Regions from separate parts of the Micrococcus sp. Mcc89 genome, predicted to be linked through region 2. Evidence: predicted binding sites of a transcription regulator. Region 2 holds the regulator's gene; each other region holds the start of a gene.

Region 1 (7,043 bases), on a different contig from region 2:
GTGGCCCGCCCACGGCACCGTGTTCTCCCACCTCGTCTCCGACGCCTCCCTCGAGGAGCTCCACGCGTTCGCGCGGGCGGCGGGGCTCTCGGAGCGGGCCTTCGACCGAGACCACTACGACGTGCCCGCGCACCGACGTGCCGAGCTCGTGGCCCGCGGGGCGGTGCCCGTCTCCGGACGGGAGCTGGTGCGCCGCCTCGCCGCCTCGGGGCTGCGCGTGCCCGCCCGCAGCCGCGCCGAGAAGCGGGACGTCGTCCTCGCCCGGCGCTGGGCGCGGCTGTTCGAGGGCACGGCGGCGAGCCCGGACGCGGTGACGACGGCGGGACGCGGCCTGCTGGCCCGCTGGGCGGAGCCGCATCGGCACTACCACGACCCGGCCCACCTGCTCGCGGTGCTCGAGTCCGTGGACCTGCTCGAGCGGGCGGGGGCGAAGGCCGGGTCGGATCCGCGTGCGGTCCGCCTGGCCGCGTGGTTCCACGACGCCGTCTACGTCGGGGACCCCGCCGCGCCCGCCGGCCAGGACGAGGCGGACTCGGCCGCCCTGGCCCGGGACGTGCTCACCGACCCGCGGCTGGCGGTGCCGGCCGACGTCGTCGACGAGGTGGCACGCCTCGTGTTGCTCACCGCCGCCCACGACCCCGCCCCGCACGACGCGGCCGGGGCGGTGCTCTCGGACGCGGACCTCGAGGTCCTCGGCCGCTCCCCCGAGGCCTACGCCCGCTACGTGGCCGCGGTGCGGCGGGACTACGCGCACGTGTCCGACGCGGACTGGGCCCGCGGTCGCGGCGCGGTGCTGGACGCCCTGCTGGACGCCGAGCGGCTGTATCGGACCGCGCCCGGCCGAGCACGCTGGGAGGCCGCGGCCCGCCGCAATCTGGCGGCGGAACGAGCCGCGCTGTCGGCCTGAGCGGGGCGCCTCGGTGCTGGCCCGGAACGCGGCGAGGCCCGCCTCCCCGGACGGGGAGACGGGCCTCGCAGGCTGGGCGTCCGAACGGGTCGGGCCGGCTCAGCGGCTGATCACATCATGCCGCCCATGCCGCCCATCGGGTCCATGCCCTCGGCGCCGGCGGCGGCCTTCTCGGGCTTGTCCGCGACGACGGCCTCGGTGGTCAGGAACAGGCCCGCGATGGACGCGGCGTTCTGCAGGGCCGAGCGGGTCACCTTCACCGGGTCGTTGATGCCGGCGGCCAGCAGGTCCTCGTACTCGCCGGTGGCGGCGTTCAGGCCGTGGCCGTCGTCGAGGGTCTTGACCTTGTCCGCCACGACGCCGGGCTCCAGGCCGGCGTTGAAGGCGATCTGCTTCAGCGGGGCCTCGATGGCGACCTTGACGATGTTCGCGCCGGTGGCCTCGTCGCCCTCGAGCTGCAGGCCGCCGAACGCCTTGGCGCCGGCCTGGATCAGGGCCACGCCGCCGCCGGCGACGATGCCCTCCTCCACCGCGGCCTTGGCGTTGCGCACGGCGTCCTCGATGCGGTGCTTGCGCTCCTTGAGCTCCACCTCGGTGGCCGCGCCGGCCTTGATGACGGCCACGCCGCCGGCCAGCTTGGCGAGGCGCTCCTGCAGCTTCTCGCGGTCGTAGTCCGAGTCGGTGTTCTCGATCTCGGAGCGGATCTGGGCCACGCGGCCGGCGATCTGCTCGGCGTCGCCGGCGCCCTCCACGATGGTGGTCTCGTCCTTGGTGATGACCACCTTGCGGGCGGTGCCCAGCAGGTCGAGGGTCGCGTTCTCCAGGGACAGGCCCACCTCGGAGGAGATGACCTGGCCGCCGGTGAGGATGGCGATGTCGGCGAGCATGGCCTTGCGGCGGTCGCCGAAGCCCGGGGCCTTCACGGCCACGGACTTGAAGGTGCCGCGGATCTTGTTGACCACGAGGGTGGCCAGGGCCTCGCCCTCGACGTCCTCGGCGATGATCAGCAGCGGCTTGCCCGACTGCATGACCTTCTCGAGGATCGCCACCATGTCCTTCACGGAGGAGATCTTCGAGTTGACGATGAGGATGTAGGGATCCTCGAGGACGGCCTCCTGGCGGTCCGCGTCGGTCACGAAGTAGCCGGAGATGTAGCCCTTGTCGAAGCGCATGCCCTCGGTGAGCTCGAGCTCGAGGCCGAAGGTGTTGGACTCCTCGACGGTGATGACGCCCTCCTTGCCGACCTTGTCCAGGGCCTCGGCGATGAGGGAGCCGATCTGCTTGTCCGCGGCGGAGATCGAGGCGGTGGCGGCGATCTGGTCCTTGGTCTCGATCTCGCGGGAGGCGGAGAGCAGCTCGGAGGTGACGGCCTCCACGGCCTTCTCGATGCCGCGCTTCAGGGACAGCGGGTCGGCGCCCGCGGCCACGTTGCGCAGGCCCTCGCGGACCAGCGCCTGGGCCAGCACGGTGGCGGTGGTGGTGCCGTCGCCGGCGACGTCGTCGGTCTTCTTGGCGACCTCCTTGACGAGCTCCGCGCCGATCTTCTCGTACGGGTCCTCGAGCTCGATCTCCTTGGCGATGGAGACGCCGTCGTTGGTGATGGTGGGGGCGCCCCACTTCTTCTCCAGCACCACGTTGCGGCCGCGGGGGCCGAGGGTCACCTTCACGGCGTCGGCCAGGGTGTTCAGACCCTTCTCCAGGCCGCGGCGGGCCTCTTCGTCGAATGCGATGGTCTTGGCCATGTGCAGGTCCTTTCTGGACGTCGGCTTCCTACTGCTGGTGGCTGACCCGCGCCGATGCCCGCGACGGACGGCCCCTGGGGGCCTCACCGGTGGACAGGTCCTCCTCCACGGCGCCGGGCCGACCGGGGTACGGCTGGCAGTCGCGCCTTCGGAGTGCTAACCCCATTATGAGCACTCGCACCGGGAGAGTGCAAAAGGTCCGCAGTGCGGGGCCCGCCCTTCCGCGGACGGCGGACGGCCCCCGGCAGAACGCCTCGGAAGGCGCCCCGCCGGGGGCCGGAAAGGGTGCGCGGCCGGCACGGCCGCACGACGGGCGGATCAGCTGGTGACGACCACCGCGATACCGTTCACCTGCAGGTTCGGGGTCTGCATGACCGGGAAGCCGAGCTCCTTGCCGACCGCCTCGGCGGCGGCCTTGTTGGCCGAGCCGTTGTACAGGACGGTGGAGGACTGGATGCCGTAGCCGCTCCAGTTCTTCGCGTCCACCGAGGTGTAGCCGGCGCCCGTGAGCCGCTGCGCGTAGGAGGCGGCGAGGCCCTGGGTGCGGGTCGCGTTGTACACGGTGACGTGGGTGCCGCGCACGGCCGCGGACTGCGCGGCTGCACGAGAGCTCGACGCGGCCGCGGACTGTGCGGCCGCACGGGAGCTCGACGCGGCCGCGGCCTGCGAGCGCGAGGCCTCCGCCGCGGCGGCGGAACGGGACGCCTCGGCGGCCGAACGGGACGCGGCGGCGTGCGAGGACTCCGCCGCCTGGGCGGCCGCCGACCGAGACGCCTCGGCGGACTGCGCGGCGGCTTCGGAACGCGAGGCCTCCGCCGCCTGTGCCTCGGCGGCGGCACGGGACGACTCAGCCGCCTCCGCGGCGGCACGGGACGACTCGGCGGCCCGGGACGACTCGGCGGCCTCTGCGGCGGCCGCCTCCTGCGCCACCCGCGAGGACTCAGCCGCGGCCGCAGCCGCGGAACGGGACGCCTCCGCCGTGTCCTCGGACGGGGTGGCGGACTCGGTCGCGGATGCAGTCGACACCGACGCGGAGGACGCCGAGGAGGACTCGGACGACGCCGACGTCGACGTCGACGGCTCGACCGCCGGGGCCGTCGTCGAGCCCTCGGCGGCGACGGGCTCGGAGCGGTCGCCGGTGAGCCACGGCAGCACGACGCCCACGAACAGGCCGGCGAGCAGGACGAGGCCGGCCACCCAGAGCAGCGGGCTCAGGCGGCGACCCCCGCCCGCGGCGGTCGCGCCGGCAGCGGCGAAGGACTCGCGGTGCGCGCCGCGCTGGTCCGTGTACTCGGGGACCTCGTCGAAGCGGTCGGGCTGGTAGGCCATGGGTCAGTTCTCCTGGCGGGAAGCGGGCGTGGACGGCGCCGGATCCGCGGGTCCCCTCCGGGCCCGGCTGCGGGTGCCGCGCTTGCGCAGCAGCCGCGTGACCAGCAGGGGTCGGTAGGCCAGGGCGGCCTCACGGTCCAGCAATCCGTTCAACACCTGATAATAGGCGGTCGGAGACAGCCCCAGACGCTCTCGGACGGCGTGGTCCTTGGCCCCGCCGTACCGCCAGGTGGCGGCCTCCAGGTCCAGGACCGCACGCTCCAGGTCCGTCAGCTCGTCCCGCCGTGGCCGCGCGTCGGCACCCTCGTCCGGGGCCGGATCGGGCGAGACGGGCGTGGGGTGGGACATGGCGGCCACTGTACCCACCCGGTCTACCCTCGGGGCATGGAGTTCATCGCGCCCCTGGATCCGGGCTGGGAGGCGGCCCTCGCCCCGCAGGCCGCCGCGTTCGAGCAGGTCGGCGAGCGGCTGCGGGCCCGCCGGGCGGCCGGAGAGCAGGTGCTGCCGGCGCCGGAGCACATCCTGCGGGCGTTCCGTCAGCCGTTCGCGGACGTCCGCGTCCTCGTGCTGGGCCAGGACCCCTACCCGACGCCGGGCCATCCGATCGGCCTGAGCTTCGCGGTGGACCGCCACGTGCGGCCGCTGCCCCGCTCCCTGGCCAACATCCACCGGGAGCTGCACGACGACCTCGGCATCACCCCGCCCGCCCACGGCGACCTCTCCGCGTGGACGGACCAGGGCGTGCTGCTGCTGAACCGCGCCCTCAGCGTGCGGGCCGGCGCACCCGGCAGCCACCGCGCCCTCGGCTGGGAGCAGATCACGGAGGCCGCGGTGCGGGCCCTCTGCGCGCGCGGCACCCCGCTCGTGGGGCTGCTGTGGGGAGCCGACGCGCGGCGCATGGCGCCGCTGCTGACGGCGGCGGGGGCCGGCGTCGTGGAGTCCCCGCATCCCTCGCCCCTGAGCGCCCACCGCGGGTTCTTCGGCTCCCGGCCGTTCAGCCGGGTGAACCGGCTCCTCGAGGCGGCCGGCGCGGCCCCGGTGGACTGGCGCCTGCCCGACTGAGCCGGGCCGCCGGTCAGCCGCGCTGGTGCATCACGAGCTCGGTGGGCAGCAGCGTGCCCATCCGGTCGGTGATCGGCTTGGCCAGGGTGTTGCCGAAGGCGACGCCGGCCGCGATCGCCACGACGATGACCGCGGCGTTGAACAGTCCCTCGACGCCCAGCAGCGTGGCCCCGGTCTCCACGGTGAACCCGTAGACGGACCGGAACATGGTGAGTCCGGGAAGCAGGAACAGCATGGACGGCAGGACGATCACGAGCGCCGGGGCCGCGAGCCGCTGGGCCACCAGGCGGCCGAGGAACCCGACCGCCGCCGCGGCGACCGCGGGCACCAGCCGGTCGCTGACCCCGATCTGCTGCGCCGCCAGGTACGCGCCGAAGCCGGCCCCGGACACGAGACCGCAGGCCAGGATCTGCGGCCACCGCGACTGCTCCACCACCGCGTCCGCCATGCCCGCGGCCATCACGAGGCCCAGCAGCAGCAGCGGCGGATAGCTCAGCGTCCCCGCCTCGGCCAGGTCCAGCTGTTCGAATCCCAGGAGATCCCCGATGCCCACGGCGATCATGATCCCGGCCATCACGCCGGCGAACACGAGCAGCGCGGAGAGGAAGCGGCCCGCGGCGGTCACCGGGAAGCCGTGGATGGCGTCCTGCACCGCGGTGACGAACCTCGCCGTGGGCAGGAGCATCATGATGCCGCCGGCGATCACCAGCGCCGGGTTGACCGGCAGGTCGAGGGCGTGGGCCATCAGCGCGATCACCGTGGCCGTGATCGCCCCGAACATCGTGGAGAAGATCTCCGGGAAGCGCGCCTTGTCCGCCTGGACCTTGAGCCAGAAGACCAGCCAGGTGGAGACCATGCCCAGGGCCGCGCCCGTCCAGGTCCCCCCGATGAACGGCACGAAGCAGGCCACGAACACGCCGGAGAAGAGGACCTCGAAGACGGCGGGGAACGGCTTGGGCTGATGCCGGATCTCCACGAGCCGGCGCTGGGCCTCGGCCCGGTCCACCTCGCCCGCGGCGATCTCCTCGACGAGCCGGTGGACGGCCACGAGCCCCTCGAAGTTCACCGAGGCCGAGCGGACCACCCGCTGGAGGGTGAACGGGGCCTCGCCGCGTGAGGAGTCGGGCGCGTAGTTCAGGGAGATGGACTGGTTGGTCAGGTCCACCTCGGTCTCGAGGATCCCGTAGGCCTGCGTGGCCACGATGATCGAGGTCTCCACGTCCAGCGAGGCCGCCCCGAAGCTGAACATCGTCTCGCCCAGCTTGAGCGCGAAGTCCAGGGTGGTGCGGGCCTCGAGGGCCTGCGCCTCCGCGCGGCGCTGCTGCAGCGTGGAGCGCATGCGGCGCCCATACGGCGAGGAGTGCAGGCGGTCGGCCAGCACGAGCGCCTGCGTCGGCAGGTTCTCGACGAAGACCTCACGGGAGCGCCGGCCCCGCCGACGCCCGCGCTTCTCGGGCGGGCCCACGGGGACCACCGGGTCCGGGACGGTGACGTCCGGCTCGGGGATCACATCCGGGGCGGGCAGGGCGCCGTCGGCCTCCGCGGGCGCCAGGACGGAGGTGGGCACCTGCTCGGACAGCGGCGGCTCGGTCAGGGGCGCGTCCGCGGCCGGCTCCGGCAGCGTCTCCGCCTCCGGCTCGGCCGATTCCTCCGGCTCCGGCGCCGGCGTCGAGACCGGATCGGCGGCGGCGGGGCGGACCACGGGCGGCAGCGGCTCGGTCGGCTCGACGGCGACCGCGGCCGCGGCCGGGTGGGCCGACTCCGCCGGGTCGAGGTCGAGCAGGCCGGGGTCCTCCGGGTCGATCGCGAGGTCGCCGACAGCGGCGGCGTCCTCGGCGCCGGCCGGGCGCAGCACGGGGATGAGCGTGGGGACGGCCGGGGGCTCCGCGATGTGGGGGTCGAACCGCGCCGGCTCCTGGGTGCCCTCCTGCTCCATGCGGCTCACCCTCTCCTTCCGTATGCGGGCGCTGGACGCGAGACGGCGGTGGGCCGAGCCCCGCCGA
Region 2 (7,043 bases):
CGTCCGAGGAGTCGAAGCGGACCATCTCCAGTCCCTCGATCCCCTCGAGCACCTCGACGGCCTGGGCCAGGCCGGACTGGGTGCCGCGCGGCAGGTCCACCTGCGAGGTGTCGCCCGTGACGACCATGCGCGCACCGAAGCCGAGGCGGGTCAGGAACATCTTCATCTGCTCGCCGGTGGTGTTCTGGGCCTCGTCGAGGATCACGAACGCGTCGTTCAGGGTGCGGCCGCGCATGTACGCCAGCGGGGCGACCTCGATGGTCCCGGCCTCCATCAGCCGCGGGATCGACTCGGGCTCGATCATGTCGTGCAGCGCGTCGTACAGGGGGCGCAGGTACGGGTCGATCTTCTCGGAGAGCCCGCCGGGCAGGAAGCCGAGCCGTTCGCCGGCCTCGACGGCCGGGCGGGTGAGGATGATCCGGTTGACCTCCTTGGCCTGCAGCGCCTGCACCGCCTTGGCCATCGCCAGGTAGGTCTTGCCGGTGCCGGCCGGGCCGATGCCGAAGACGACGGTGGAGCGGTCGATCGCCTCCACGTAGTCCTGCTGGTGCAGGGTCTTCGCGCGGATGCGGCGGCCCCGGCCCGAGAGGATCGAGTCCAGGTGCAGCTGACCCGCGCCGCGCCCGGTGGCGGCGTCGCGGACGTGGTGGACGACCTGGCCCATCACCTCGGGGGTGACGGCCTGGTCGCGGCGGGCGATCGAGCGCAGGTCCTCGACGACGCGCCGCACCGTGGCCACCTCGGCCACCGGCCCGGCCAGGTCCAGCCGCTGGTCGCGGACCGTGACGTCCACGGTGGGGAACACGCCGCCGAGGATCCGCAGCAGGGCGTCCTGCGGTCCGAGCGTGCGGACCATGAGGTCGGCGGACTCGAACGCGACCCCCTCGTGCGCGGTGGCGGGCGGGGTCGGGGTCGTGGGGGGCACGGTCACGATGGGGCGGATCACCTCGGGGTCGCGGGGGCGGGACATCCCGACCAGTCTAGGCGTCGGCGCGCCGTCCTGCCGGGGCTCACCAGCGGCCGAGCCGGTGCTGGAGCACGGCGAGGGCGGCGGGGCCGGCCGTGGAGGCGCGCAGCACGTGCGGGCCGAGCCGCACCGGCACGGCCCCCGCGGCCACGCAGGCCTCGAGCTCGGCCGGGCCGATCCCGCCCTCGGGGCCCACGACGACGGCGATCTCGACGGCCGCGGAGAGTCGCTCCGCCGGCACCGCGGACACCCCGTGCTCCGCGTCCTCGTGCAGTACGAGGACGAGCCGGCCGCCGTCGTCGTCCCAGGCCAGCCCGGCGACCGCCGTCCCGGAGACGTGGTCCCGGACCGCGGGCACCCGGGCGCGACGCGCCTGCTTGGCGGCCGCGCGGGCCGTGTCCGCCCACTTCTGGCGGGCCTTGGCGGCCTTGGGGCCCTTCCAGCGGACGATCGAGCGCTCCGCCTCCCAGGGCACCACGGCGTCCACGCCGAGCTCGACGGCGGCCTGGACCGCCATGAGGTCCCGGTCGCCCTTGGCGAGGGCCTGGACGAGCACGAGCGCCGGGGTGGGCGCCGGCTCCTCCGCCACCGCGTCCAGCCGCACGGACACCGCGTCCGGGGCGGCCGCGAGCACGGTGCCGTGGCCGAGCGTGCCCGACCCGTCGGCCAGGAGCACGGCCTCCCCGGGGGCCAGGCGCATGGCCGCGGCGGCGTGCCGGGCCTCGGCGCCGTCGAAGACGACCTCCGCGCCCGCGCTCGCGCCGGCCAGGGCGCCCGGCTCGAGGTGGAACAGGGGGGCGGTCACAGGTTCCTCAGGTTCTCCCGCAGCCGGGCGAACATGCCCTTGGCCTGGGGTGCGCCGTGCACGACCTCCTCGCCGCGCACCTCGGCCAGGCGCTCCAGGAGCTGGCGCTGCTCGTCGTCCAGGTCGGTGGGCGTGGTGACCACCACGTCCACCTTGAGGTCGCCACGGCCCTGCCCGCGCAGGCGACCGACGCCCAGGCCGTGGAGGACCTCGACGTGGCCGGACTGCACGCCCGGGTCCAGGCTGAGGGACTGCTTGCCGTCCAGGGTGTCCAGCGTGACGGTGGTGCCCAGGGCCGCGGCGGCCATGGGGACGGTCACGGTGGTGGCCAGGTGGTCGCCCTCGCGGCGGAAGGTCTCGTCCGGGCGGACCGCGATCTCCACGTAGAGGTCGCCGTTCGGGCCGCCGCCCGGGCCGGCCTCGCCGCGGCCGGCGAGGTGGATGCGGGTGCCGTCGTCCACGCCCGCGGGGATGCGCAGGGTCAGCGGCGTCCGGGTGCGGACGCGGCCCTGCCCGTCGCACTCGTGGCAGGGCGTCGGGATGACGGTGCCGAACCCCTGGCAGGCGGGGCAGGCCTCGGTGGCCATGACGGTGCCCAGCAGCGACCGCACGGGGCGCTGGATCATGCCGTGGCCGTGGCAGGTCTGGCAGGTCTCCGGCTGGGTGCCGGGCTCGCAGCACGAGCCCTCGCACCGCTCGCAGCGCACGGCCGTGTCCAGCTCGATCGTCTGCTCGCCGCCGAAGACGGCGTCGCGCAGGTCGATCCGCGCGGTCACCAGGGCGTCCTGGCCGCGGCGGGCGCGGCTGGCGGGGCCGCCGCGGCCGCCCTGGCCGGCGGCGTTCATGAAGGTCTCGAAGATGTCGGCGAAGCCCCCGAAGCCGCCCGCCCCGCCGAAGCCGCCCGGGAAGCCGGCCTGGCCGTTCTCGTTGCCCGTCGTGTCGTAGGCCCGACGCCGGCCCTCGTCCGAGAGCACCTCGTAGGCGTGGGAGATGCGCTTGAACTGCTCGGCCGCCTCCGGGTCGGGGTTGACGTCCGGGTGGTGGGTGCGCGCGAGCTTGCGGTAGGCGCGGCGGATCTCCTCGGTGCTGGCGTCACGGCTGACGCCGAGCGTCTCGTAGTGGTCGGTCACGGTGGGGATTCCTCTCGGGGAGAGCGGGACGTGGGGCGATGCGGGACGGGGCCCGCCAGGACGCGCGGAGGCGCGTCAGGTGGTCAGGATGCGGGAGAGATAGCGGGCGATCGCCCGGACGGCGGCCATGGTGCCCGGGTAGTCCATCCGGGTCGGACCGATGACGCCGACCTTCGCCACGGCGCCGGGGCCGTAGGCGGCTGCGACCACCGAGGTGTCCGCGAGCGATCCGGCGTTCTCGGAGCCGATCCGCACGGACACCCCGTGGGCGTCCTGCTCCATCTCCGTGAGCAGGCGCAGCAGCACCACCTGCTCCTCGAGCGCCTCCAGGATCGGCCCGATGGACGCGCCGAAGTCCCCCGGGGAGCGGGCCAGGTTGGCGGTGCCGGCCAGCACAATGCGGTCCTCCCGGCCGGCCTCGAGGAGGTCCTGGACGGCCGCGGCCACGAGGGCGGCGGACTGCCGGTGCTCCGGGCGGACCCGGGTGACGACGTCGTCCACCACGGTGGCCGCCTGCACCGGACCGAGCCCCAGCAGGGCGTCCAGCAGGAGGCCGCGGAGCACGGACAGCTCCGCCTCGTCGACCGGACGGTCCAGCACGGCGTGCCGCTGGTCCACCCGCCCCGTGGACAGGATGAGGACCACGAGCACGCGCGTGGGCGCGAGGGAGACCAGTTCGAGGTGGCGGATCGTGGAGCCGTCCTCGTGGGGGAACTGCGCGACGGCGACCTGCTGGGTCAGCTGGGCCAGGAGGCGCACCGTGGACTCCATCATGTGCTCGGTGTCCGTCTCCGGGTCCAGCAGGGTCCGCACGGCCCGGCGCTCGGCCGGGGACAGCGGCTTCACCTCGGAGAGGCGGTCGACGAACACGCGGTAGCCCTTGTCCGTGGGGACGCGCCCGGCGGAGGTGTGCGGGGCCACGATGAGGCCCTCCTCCTCGAGCGCAGCCATGTCGTTGCGCACGGTCGCGGAGGACACGCCCAGGGCGTGCCGTTCCACGAGCGCCTTGGAGCCCACGGGCTCGCGCAGCGCCACGTAGTCCTCCACGATCGCCTGGAGCACCTGCAGGCGGCGGGGCTGCTCCGACATCTCGGTCCTCCTCTGGTCCGTCGGGATCCGGGGCGACCCCGGAGGTGCCCCTGGCTGGCACTCCGGCGGGTCAAGTGCCAATGCTACCGTCCGACCCGGGGGACGACCCGACCGGCCCGCACGGCTTCGCTCACGGTGATCGCCCGCCCCCGTTGCTACCGTGCTCTCCCATGGACTGGAGCAGCTGGGGCCCCGCGGGCCACGACGACCTGACGCGCCGCCCCGCCCGGACCGTCCCCGATGTGCCCGCCACCCCCGGCACGGTGGTCGAGGACGTGGCCTCCGGGTTCACCGGGGCCGTGATCGGCATCGAGCGCTCCGGCGGCGTGCACGTGGTGGTCCTGGAGGACCGCCGCGGCGTGCGCCGCGGCTTCCCCCTCGGCGGCGGCTTCTGGATCGACGGCGAGCCCGTGACCCTGGTCCCCCCGACCGCCGCGGCCCCGGCGGCGCCGGCCCGCACCGCCTCCGGCTCGCGACGGGTCGAGGGGGCGCGGGCCCGCACCGCCCGCGCCTCTCGCATCTGGGTGGAGGGCGTGCACGACGCCGAGCTGGTGGAGAAGGTGTGGGGCGAGGACCTGCGCCTCGAGGGCATCGTCGTGGAGCCCCTGCACGGCGTGGACGACCTCGCCGGGGCGATCCGTGCGTTCGCCCCCGGTCCGCGGCGCCGGCTCGGGATCCTCGTGGACCATCTCGTCACCGGGTCCAAGGAGGAGCGCCTCGCGGCCGAGGCCATGCGCGTGCCGGGGGCCGCGGGCAACGTGCTCATCCTCGGTCACCCCTACGTGGACGTCTGGCAGGTCATCAAGCCCTCCGTCCTCGGCATCCCCGCGTGGCCCGTCGTGCCGAAGGGGCAGGACTGGAAGACGGGGATCCTGCGGGGACTGGGCTGGCCGCACGGGAGCAAGGAGGCCACGGGGCTGGGGTGGAAGCGGCTGCTCTCCCACGTCACCACGTACGCGGACCTCGAGCCGTCCCTGCTTGGCCGCGTGGAGGAGCTCATCGACTTCCTCACCGCCGCACCCGAGCACTGATCTCGGCGCGGCCCCCGCCCGCCCGCGCTATGCTGGCCCATGCCCTGCGCCCGGTCCCCGGCGCGCGGGTCCCGCGATCCAGGAGGAGCCCCTCGTGAACACCCGCGCGCAGCCCGACGCCGGCCGCACCGGCCACGGCCCGCCCGCCTGGCTCGTCTCGGCCGGCGGCCGCGGCGCCCCGCTCACGGCGAAGCAGGACCGTGACCGCGCGGCGCTGGCCCACCTCAGTCTGGCGTTCGGCGTGCTCGGCCCGCTGGTCGTGTGGCTGCTCTACCGCGACCGCGGCCCGTTCACCTCGCAGGAGTCGCGCGAGGCCCTGAACTTCTCCGGGCCGCCCACGCTCATCACGCTCCTGTTCTTCTTCCTGTCCCTGCTGCCGGTGGTCGGCCCGATCTTCGCGATCCTCGGCGCGCTCACGTGGGCCGCCATGGCGGCCTACGGCGTGATGGGCGCCTCGCACGTGTCCAAGGGCCGTCCGTTCCGGTACCCGTTCAACCTGCGCATCCTGCGCTGACCCGGGGCCGGCCGGTCAGAAGCCGGCCAGCGCCCGGACGATCGCGTCGTTGAGCAGCCGCCCCTCGAGCGTGGGGACGATGCGGCCGTCGACGGCGGCGCGCCCGTCCAGCAGGCCCGCGGCGATGAGTTCGGCGATCGCCCCACGGATCCGCGCGGCCTCCCCCGGCGTCTCCGAGACGAGCTCCGCGGTCGGGAGCCCGCCCACCGTGCGCACCGCGAGCATGATGCGCTCGAGGCGCCGCGCGTCGGCGTCGGGCCGCTCGCGGCCGACGGCGGGGGTGACCCCCGTGGCCAGCCGCTGCGCGTAGGCGGCGGGGTGTTTGGCGTTCCAGAACCGGACCCCGGCGAGGTGCGAGTGCGCACCCGGGCCGATCCCCCACCAGTCCTGGTCCTCCCAGTACGCCACGTTGTGCCGCGCACGGTGGACGCCGGAGCCCTGCGGGTCGCGCGCCCAGTTGGACACCTCGTACCAGCGGTAGCCGGCGGCGCCGAGCAGCTCCTCGGCGAGCAGGTACTTGTCCGCCTGGTCGTCGGGGTCCACGTCCGCCACCTCGCCGCGGGCCACCTGGGCCCCGAGCTTGGTGCCCTCCTCCACGATCAGCGAGTACGCGCTCACGTGGTCCGGGGCCAGGGCGACGGCGGCCTCGAGCGTGGCCCGCCAGTCGGCGAGGGACTCCCCCGCGGTCCCGTAGATCAGGTCCAGGGACACCTCCAGGCCGGCCTCGCGGGCCGCGGCGACGGCGGCGGGGACGGACTCGGGCCGATGGGTGCGCTCGAGCGTGGCGAGCACGTGCGGCATCGCGGACTGCATGCCCAGGGAGAGACGGGTGAAGCCGCCGGCCGCGAGCTGGCGGGCGTACTCCGGGGTGATCGTGTCCGGGTTGGCCTCGGTGGTCACCTCCGCGCCGGGCGCGATCCCGAACCGGTCCACCGCCGCCTGGAGGATGCGCACGAGGTCCGCGGCCGGCAGGAGCGTGGGCGTGCCGCCGCCGAAGAACACCGTGTGCAGCGGGCGGGCGGGCACGTCCGAGGACGCGAGCACGTCCGCGGCGAAGTCCAGCTCCGCGACCGCCGACTCCCAGTAGTCGCCGCGACCCGCGCCGGGGCCGAGGTCGACGGCCGTGTACGTGTTGAAGTCGCAGTAGCCGCAGCGCACCGTGCAGAACGGCACGTGGACGTACAGGCTGAAGGTGCGCGCCGCGCCGTCGCGGGCGGCCGCGCGCACCCGCTGCCCGACGTCGGCCGGCAGCCGGCCGTCGTCGGGGACGGGCTCGCCGAGGGGCAGGGCGGGCACTTACTTCTTCGCCGCCTGGTCGGCGCCGGCGCCGTCCGAGGACAGGGCGGCGATGAAGGCCTCCTGCGGGACCTCCACCCGGCCGACCATCTTCATGCGCTTCTTGCCCTCCTTCTGCTTCTCGAGCAGCTTGCGCTTGCGGGAGATGTCGCCGCCGTAGCACTTGGAGAGCACGTCCTTGCGGATCGCGCGGATGTTCTCGCGGGCGATG
Region 3 (7,043 bases), on a different contig from region 2:
ACTTCGTGCTGCGGCACGTGTTCTACGCGGGGGGTGCGGTCACGGTGGTCATCGAGCTGATCGGCGGCATCACCTTCCTGGTCGTCGTGATGAGAAAGGGACGTCTGTGATCGAGCTGCGCGGCGTGGTGAAGCGCCACAGCGACGAGGTGTGCATCGGACCTGTGGACCTGGACATCCAGGCCGGGGGAGTGACCGCGCTCGTGGGGCCCAACGGGGCGGGCAAGTCCACGCTGCTGACGATGATCGGCCGGCTGCAGGACGCCGACGCCGGGACGATCGCCGTGGGCGGGCACGACATCACCACGACGCCGTCCCGGAAGATCGCGCAGACCCTGTCCATCCTGCGGCAGGAGAACCACTTCGTGACGCGGCTGACCGTGCGGCAGCTCGTGGGGTTCGGGCGCTACCCGTACACGCGCGGCCGGCTGACCCTGGAGGACGAGCGGCACGTGTCCGACGCGATCGACTTCCTCAACCTCGGCCCGTTCGAGAACCGGTACCTCGACCAGCTCTCGGGCGGCCAGCGGCAGCGGGCGTACGTGGCGATGGTGCTGGCGCAGAACACCGAGTACGTGCTGCTGGACGAGCCGCTGAACAACCTGGACATGCAGCACTCGGTGCAGATGATGCAGCAGCTGCGCCGGGCCGCCGACGAGCTGGGCCGGACCGTGGTGATCGTGCTGCACGACATCAACTTCGCCGCCCACTACGCCGACCGGATCGTGGCGATGGGCGACGGCCAGGTGGTGGAGACCGGCACCCCGGCCGAGATCCTGCGCCCTGAGGTGCTGGAGCGGATCTTCAAGACCCCCTGCAGCGTGGTGGACGGACCGCACGGGCCGCTGGCCGTGTACTACTGAGCCGGGCGACGGTGAGGCCGGCCCGGGTCGGTCCGGGCGGGGGTCGGGTGCCCGGCCGACGCGAGCGTTCCGTGGGCAGAACCCGCCGGGTCTCGCCTTCCGGGGGCAGGACCCGCGTGTTTCCAGGTTCCGTGGGCAGAAGCACCCTCGCTTCTGCCCACGGAACCCCTGCGCATGGACGGCAGGGCCATACGCGACGACGACGTCAGGCATCCCAGCCGTTCGAGACCTGTGCCCGTCGTCTGAGGACGGCCTCGATCACCCGCGCATATCCCTCGCCGACGTCCCGGCCCGTGACGTGCAGGGTCATCTGCCCACGCTCCGCGTAGTACTGGTCTCGCCGGGCGTCCCGGGCGTGTTGCTCGGCACTCCGGTGCACCTCGCCGTCGTACTGGAGGACGAGCCGGCAGTCCTCGAACCACAGATCGGCCTCGGGGGCGTCCCGCCGCCCGGGGTCGAACACGTGCTGCAGCGTCGGCTCGCCCAGCCCCGCCTCGACGAGCGCCAGCCTCAACCGGGTCTCCTGCGGTGAGTCGGCACCCACCCGTACGCGCTCGAGCGCCGCCGTCGCCCGCGGTCTTCCGACGAACCGCCCGAGCGGCCGCATCGCCTCGTGCAGCGCGGTGACCGTGGTGATGGGAGGCCGCCGGCCGCGCGGGGACCAGGGGTGACGGACCAGGTGGTCACCCGCCGACACGAGGGATGCCTCGTCCCAGGGGTGGCCGATCGAGCACAGATCGAGCCAGGTCCGTTCCGGCGTCGTCACCCGTAGCCCGAGCACGGAGGTGACGTGGCCGGCGGGCAGGGGTCTGCGGTGCTCCATGATGCCGGGGATCCGCGCCCGTGCGGTGCCGCGGTGCAACGTGATCTCGACGGCGGCGCGTCGCGTGGCCCCGCCCGGGGGAAGCGGGAGGCCGTGGAGGTGCGCCGCCGTCTCGTGGGAGAGAACGGCGTCGGGACGGGACCGCAGGAGGGCGGTCAGCAGGTCGAGGCCGACCCCGTGGTGCGGCGGCGGGAGCCCGGCCGACTCCCAGGTGCGCAGCGGCATGTCACGGCGACGGTGGATGCCGCGGGCGAGGCGGAGGACGTCGGACCGCCGCACCCGGCTGGGCGGCAGACCGCGTTCGAGCACGTCGCGGGTGGTGAAGACGGGGACGAGGGGGAGATCGGGGGCGAAGGACATGGGTCGACCTTGACGCGGTCGGCCTGACGACGGCCGGGCGGGCCGCGTGTCTGTGCACACCGGCGCGGGGTGGGCCGGCTGTGCAGGACTCGGCGGCGGCCGGTTGTCCCGCCGGGACGACGTCGTCATGGCTCGGTGGGCAGAACTGCGAGGAGTTCCGCCCACGCAACATCCGTGGGCAGAAGAGAGGGCGCTTCTGCCCACGGAGACCGAAAACCTGCGGATGCTGCCCACGCGATGGGCGGGGGTGCGGTTTCTGCCCACGGAGGGGGGAGGGGGGAGGGGGGAGGGTGGGGAGTGGGGGAGGGACAGGTTGCGGGCCGCCGTCGTGACCACTCCGCGTGCTCTTGGGCTCGGAACCCGCCCCGCCCGCCGCCCCACGGCATCCCACCGCACCGCGCCCCACGCCTCCGCCCACGGCGGACGGCGGGGACACGGCTGGCACTCATGTTGAAGGAGTGCCAGAACCCGGAGTAGAGTCAGGGCTGGCACTCGGGGGTACCGGGTGCCAATGCCCGAGGTGGACCGTCCGGCACCGCGACGACGGAGGGTCTGACGCCCGTGGCGCACCCGCAGACCACAGCATCAGCGGACCGGCGAGCCCGCCGGAGCCGCACGTCGACGAAGAAGGAGTGTGCAGCATGTCTGTCTCCATCAAGCCCCTCGAGGATCGCATCGTTGTCCGCCCCCTGGAGGCCGAGCAGACCACCGCGTCGGGCCTCGTGATCCCGGACACCGCCAAGGAGAAGCCGCAGGAGGGCCAGGTCGTGGCCGTGGGCCCGGGCCGGGTCGCCGAGAACGGCAACCGCGTGCCCGTCGACGTCGCCGAGGGTGACGTGGTGCTGTACTCCAAGTACGGCGGCACCGAGGTCAAGGTCGGCGGCGAGGAGTACCTGGTGCTCTCCGCCCGCGACGTGCTGGCCGTCGTCGCCAAGTGACCCCGCCGCGACGGGCCCGGTGAGCGGCGCGCACCGCACCGGTGCGCGCGCCCCGGGCCCCTCGCGTCCCCGCACCCCCTGACTCCCTGAACGAAAGGAGCGTCCGTCATGGCCAAGCAGCTGGCTTTCAACGACGACGCACGCCGCGCCCTCCAGGCCGGCATCGACAAGCTCGCCGACACCGTCAAGGTCACCCTCGGCCCCAAGGGCCGCAACGTGGTGCTCGACAAGGCGTGGGGCGCCCCCACCATCACCAACGACGGCGTCACGATCGCCCGTGAGGTGGAGCTGGAGGACCCGTACGAGAACATGGGCGCCCAGCTCGCCAAGGAGGTCGCCACCAAGACCAACGACATCGCGGGCGACGGCACCACCACCGCCACCGTGCTGGCCCAGGCGCTCGTGAACGAGGGCATGCGCCAGGTCGCCGCCGGCGCCGCGCCGGGCGAGGTCAAGAAGGGCATCGAGGTGGCCGTGGCCGCCGTCGAGCAGCGCCTGCAGGAGAACGCCCGCCCGGTCGAGGGCCAGGAGGTGGCCCACGTGGCCGCCATCTCGGCCCAGAACGACGAGGTCGGCGAGCTGCTGGCCCGCGCGTTCGACACGGTCGGCACCGACGGCGTCATCACCATCGAGGAGTCCTCCACGACCTCCACCGAGCTGGACGTCACCGAGGGCATGCAGTTCGACAAGGGCTTCCTGTCCCCGTACATGGTCACCGACGCCGAGCGTCAGGAGGCCGTGCTCGAGGACGCCTACGTCCTGATCAACTCGGGCAAGATCTCCAACGTGCAGGAGCTGCTGCCCCTGCTGGAGAAGGTCCTGCAGGCCAACAAGCCGCTGTTCGTGATCGCCGAGGACGTCGAGGGCGAGGCCCTGTCCACCCTCGTGGTGAACAAGATCCGCGGCACCCTGAACGTCGTGGCCGTCAAGGCCCCGGGCTTCGGCGACCGCCGCAAGGCCATGATGCAGGACATCGCGATCCTCACCGGCGCCCAGGTCGTCTCCCCGGACCTCGGCATGAAGCTCGAGCAGGCCGACCTGGACGTGCTCGGCTCCGCCCGCCGCATCACCGTCACCAAGGACGAGACCACCATCGTCGACGGCGGCGGTGCGGCCGAGGACGTCGAGGCCCGGGTCGCCCAGATCAAGGCCGAGTCCGCCGCGACCGACTCCGACTGGGACCGCGAGAAGCTCCAGGAGCGCCTCGCCAAGCTCTCCGGCGGCATCGGCGTGATCCGCGTGGGCGCCGCCACCGAGGTGGAGCTTAAGGAGCGCAAGCACCGCATCGAGGACGCCGTGTCCTCGACCCGCGCCGCCCTCGAGGAGGGCATCGTGGCCGGCGGCGGCACCGCGCTCATCAACGCGCTGACCGCGCTCGACACCGACGCCGACGTCCAGGCCCTGACCGGCGACGCCGCCGTGGGCGTGGACATCGTCCGCAAGGCCCTGAAGCAGCCGCTGCGCTGGATCGCCCAGAACGCGGGCGAGGACGGCTACGTGGTGGTCTCCAAGGTCGCCGAGCTGGAGCCGAACCACGGCTTCAACGCGAAGACCGGCGTCTACGGCGACCTGATCGCCGACGGCGTGATCGACCCGGTCAAGGTGACGCGCTCCGCGCTGGCCAACGCCGCCTCCATCGCGGCCCTCGTGCTGACCACCGAGACCCTCGTGGCGGACAAGCCCGCCGAGGAGGACGAGGCCGACCACCAGCACTGACCCCTGAGTCGGCCCTGACGCGGCCGGCTGTCGACGACGGCCCCTCACCCGCCCGGGTGAGGGGCCGTCGTCGTCCGGGCGGGAGACGCCGGCCGTCCGGGGTGCCCTCTAGGGTGTGCCCATGGACACACCCACGCCGCCCCGTCCCACCGGGTCCCACACGACCCGGACCCCGGCCCGGCCCCGGCTGCGCCGCTTCGTCCGCGAGTTCTCCTATCCGCACGGCATCCACCCGGCCCTCGTGCCGGGCGTGTCCGTGGAGGACCGCCGGGTGCGCTACGGCGTGGACCGGGTGATCCTCGCCGTCGTCGGCCTGCTGGTGGTCGGCTTCGTGGTGTGGGGTGTGCTGCAGCCGGACGCCGTGCTGGCCGTCTCGAGCGCGGCCCTCGACTGGGTGATGGTCCACGCCGGCTGGCTGTTCGTCCTGCTGGCCATCGGGATGGTGGTGTTCCTGCTGGTCCTGGCGTTCTCCCGGTACGGCGAGATCCCGCTGGGCCTGGACGGGGAGAAGCCCGAGTACTCCACGGCGAGCTGGTCGGCCATGCTCTTCGCGGCCGGCATCGGCATCGGCATCATCTTCTTCGGCCCGTACGAGCCGCTGACCTACTACCTGGCCCCGCGCCCGGGGGCGTACGAGGCGGGGAGCGAGGAGGCGGTGACGGGCGCGCTGGCCCAGGCCGCGCTGCACTGGGGCGTGAACGCGTGGGCGATCTACGCGATCGTCGGCCTGTCGGTCGGCTACGTGTCCTACCGCCGGGGCCGGGTGCCGCTGATGAGCTCGATCATCGCGCCGCTGTTCGGCGACTCCCAGCGCAGCGACTCGGTCGGCGCGCGCCTGATCGACGGGCTCGCGATCATCGCCACATTGTTCGGCACGGCGGCCTCGCTGGGCATCGGCGCCCTGCAGATCGGCCGCGGCGTGGAGATCGTCTCGGGGTGGTCGGCGCCGGGGAACACGGTGGCGCTGGGGATCATCGTGGTGCTCACGATCGGCACCATCTTCTCGGCGGTGTCCGGTGTGGCCCGCGGCATCCGGTGGCTGTCCAACATCAACATGCTGCTCGCCCTCGGGCTGGCGCTGTTCTTCTTCGTCGTCGGCCCGACGGCGTTCCTGCTGAACATCGTGCCCGGCGTCCTGATGGACTACGTCTCCTCCGCCCCGGACGCCCTCGGCGCCTCGATGGCCGAGGGGGAGGACATGCAGGAGTTCCTCTCCAGCTGGACGATCTTCTACTGGGCGTGGTGGGTCAGCTGGGCCCCGTTCGTGGGCGTGTTCATGGCGAAGATCTCGAAGGGCCGGACCATCCGCCAGTACGTCCTCGGCGCCCTGTTCATCCCGGCCGCGGTGATCGTCGGCGCGTTCACGATCATCGGCGGCACCACCATCTGGCTGCAGCGGACGCAGGGCTCCGTGGCGCTGGACGGCACGGCCGCCTCGCTGCCCGCGCCGGCGGAGATCTTCTGGGTGGTCCTGGACCAGCTGCCCGGCGGCGGGCTGGTGGCCCCGGTCGTGATCGTCATGCTGGCGGTCTTCTTCATCACGACGGCGGACTCCGCCTCGATCGTGAACTCGCAGCTCTCGCAGCGCGGCGCCCCGGCCCCGCGCCGCACGATCACGGTGTTCTGGGCGCTGTGCATGGCGGGCATCGCGGTCGTGATGCTGCTGACCGGCGGCGACACCGCGCTCACCGGCCTGCAGAACCTCATCACCATCACGGCGCTGCCGTTCACCGTGGTGCTCGTCCTCATGGCGGTCGCGCTCCAGCGCGAACTGGCCAACGACCCCTTCGCGATCCGTGACCGGTACCAGCGGGCCGCCGTCGAGAAGGCGACGGTGCGGGGCCTGGTGGAGTACGGGGACGACTTCGCGTTCACGGTGGAGCGCACCCCGCCGGGCAGCTGGTACGCGGCCGGCGAGGGGTTCGACTCCACCGCCGCGGAGATCACCGACTGGTACCGCCGCACGGACGAGGACGGGAACCCCGTGGACTACGACTACGTGCTGGGCGAGTACCTGGACGAGGGGGACGGGGACGGCGCGGACGGGCCCGCCGGAGCAGGCCCGTCCGGCCGCTGACTCAGGCGCGCGGCTCCGGGGTGCCGACGAGCTGGGCGCGGGAGTCGGCGGTCGCGTGGGCGCGGGCTTCGACGATCTCCTCCTCGTCCTCGCCGAAGATGTCGCCGCGTGGGGCGTCGTAGCGGTCCCGGTCGAGGATGCCCTCCTGGGAGGCCACGAGCGCGGGGATGAGGGCCTGGCCGGACACGTTGAGGGCGGTGCGGCCCATGTCCACGATCGGGTCGACGGCCAGGAGCAGGGCCATGCCCTCGAGGGGCAGCCCGGCGG

What was found. Region 2 encodes HrcA, which represses chaperone genes, less so after heat shock. Its sites were predicted from a motif close to TTNGCACTCGNNNNNNNCGAGTGCNAA; they were not measured.
Region 1: groL (chaperonin GroEL) is a predicted target of HrcA. The motif match lies at 2,783-2,809, and genes of this name have one in related genera.
Region 3: groES (co-chaperone GroES) is a predicted target of HrcA. The motif match lies at 2,484-2,510, and genes of this name have one in related genera.

The regions. Positions count from the first base shown of each region.
Region 1 is NZ_JALJRI010000104.1:10,031-17,073, forward strand. Features, by position in the region: gene NR072_RS09695 (DUF4031 domain-containing protein) at 1-907, shown strand, start outside; gene groL (chaperonin GroEL) at 1,018-2,649, opposite strand; gene NR072_RS09705 (LytR C-terminal domain-containing protein) at 2,968-3,978, opposite strand; gene NR072_RS09710 (DUF3263 domain-containing protein) at 3,982-4,326, opposite strand; gene NR072_RS09715 (uracil-DNA glycosylase) at 4,363-5,040, shown strand; gene NR072_RS09720 (threonine/serine exporter ThrE family protein) at 5,054-6,976, opposite strand.
Region 2 is NZ_JALJRI010000033.1:81,144-88,186, reverse strand. Features, by position in the region: gene NR072_RS05200 (PhoH family protein) at 1-970, opposite strand, end outside; gene NR072_RS05195 (16S rRNA (uracil(1498)-N(3))-methyltransferase) at 1,011-1,772, opposite strand; gene dnaJ (molecular chaperone DnaJ) at 1,769-2,902, opposite strand; gene hrcA (heat-inducible transcriptional repressor HrcA) at 2,978-3,991, opposite strand; gene NR072_RS05180 (DUF3097 family protein) at 4,162-5,022, shown strand; gene NR072_RS05175 (DUF4870 domain-containing protein) at 5,117-5,536, shown strand; gene hemW (radical SAM family heme chaperone HemW) at 5,552-6,832, opposite strand; gene lepA (translation elongation factor 4) at 6,833-7,043, opposite strand, start outside.
Region 3 is NZ_JALJRI010000098.1:27,721-34,763, forward strand. Features, by position in the region: gene NR072_RS09265 (iron chelate uptake ABC transporter family permease subunit) at 1-110, shown strand, start outside; gene NR072_RS09270 (ABC transporter ATP-binding protein) at 107-862, shown strand; gene NR072_RS09275 (hypothetical protein) at 1,068-2,045, opposite strand; gene groES (co-chaperone GroES) at 2,687-2,983, shown strand; gene groL (chaperonin GroEL) at 3,092-4,699, shown strand; gene NR072_RS09290 (BCCT family transporter) at 4,821-6,776, shown strand; gene NR072_RS09295 (dicarboxylate/amino acid:cation symporter) at 6,778-7,043, opposite strand, start outside.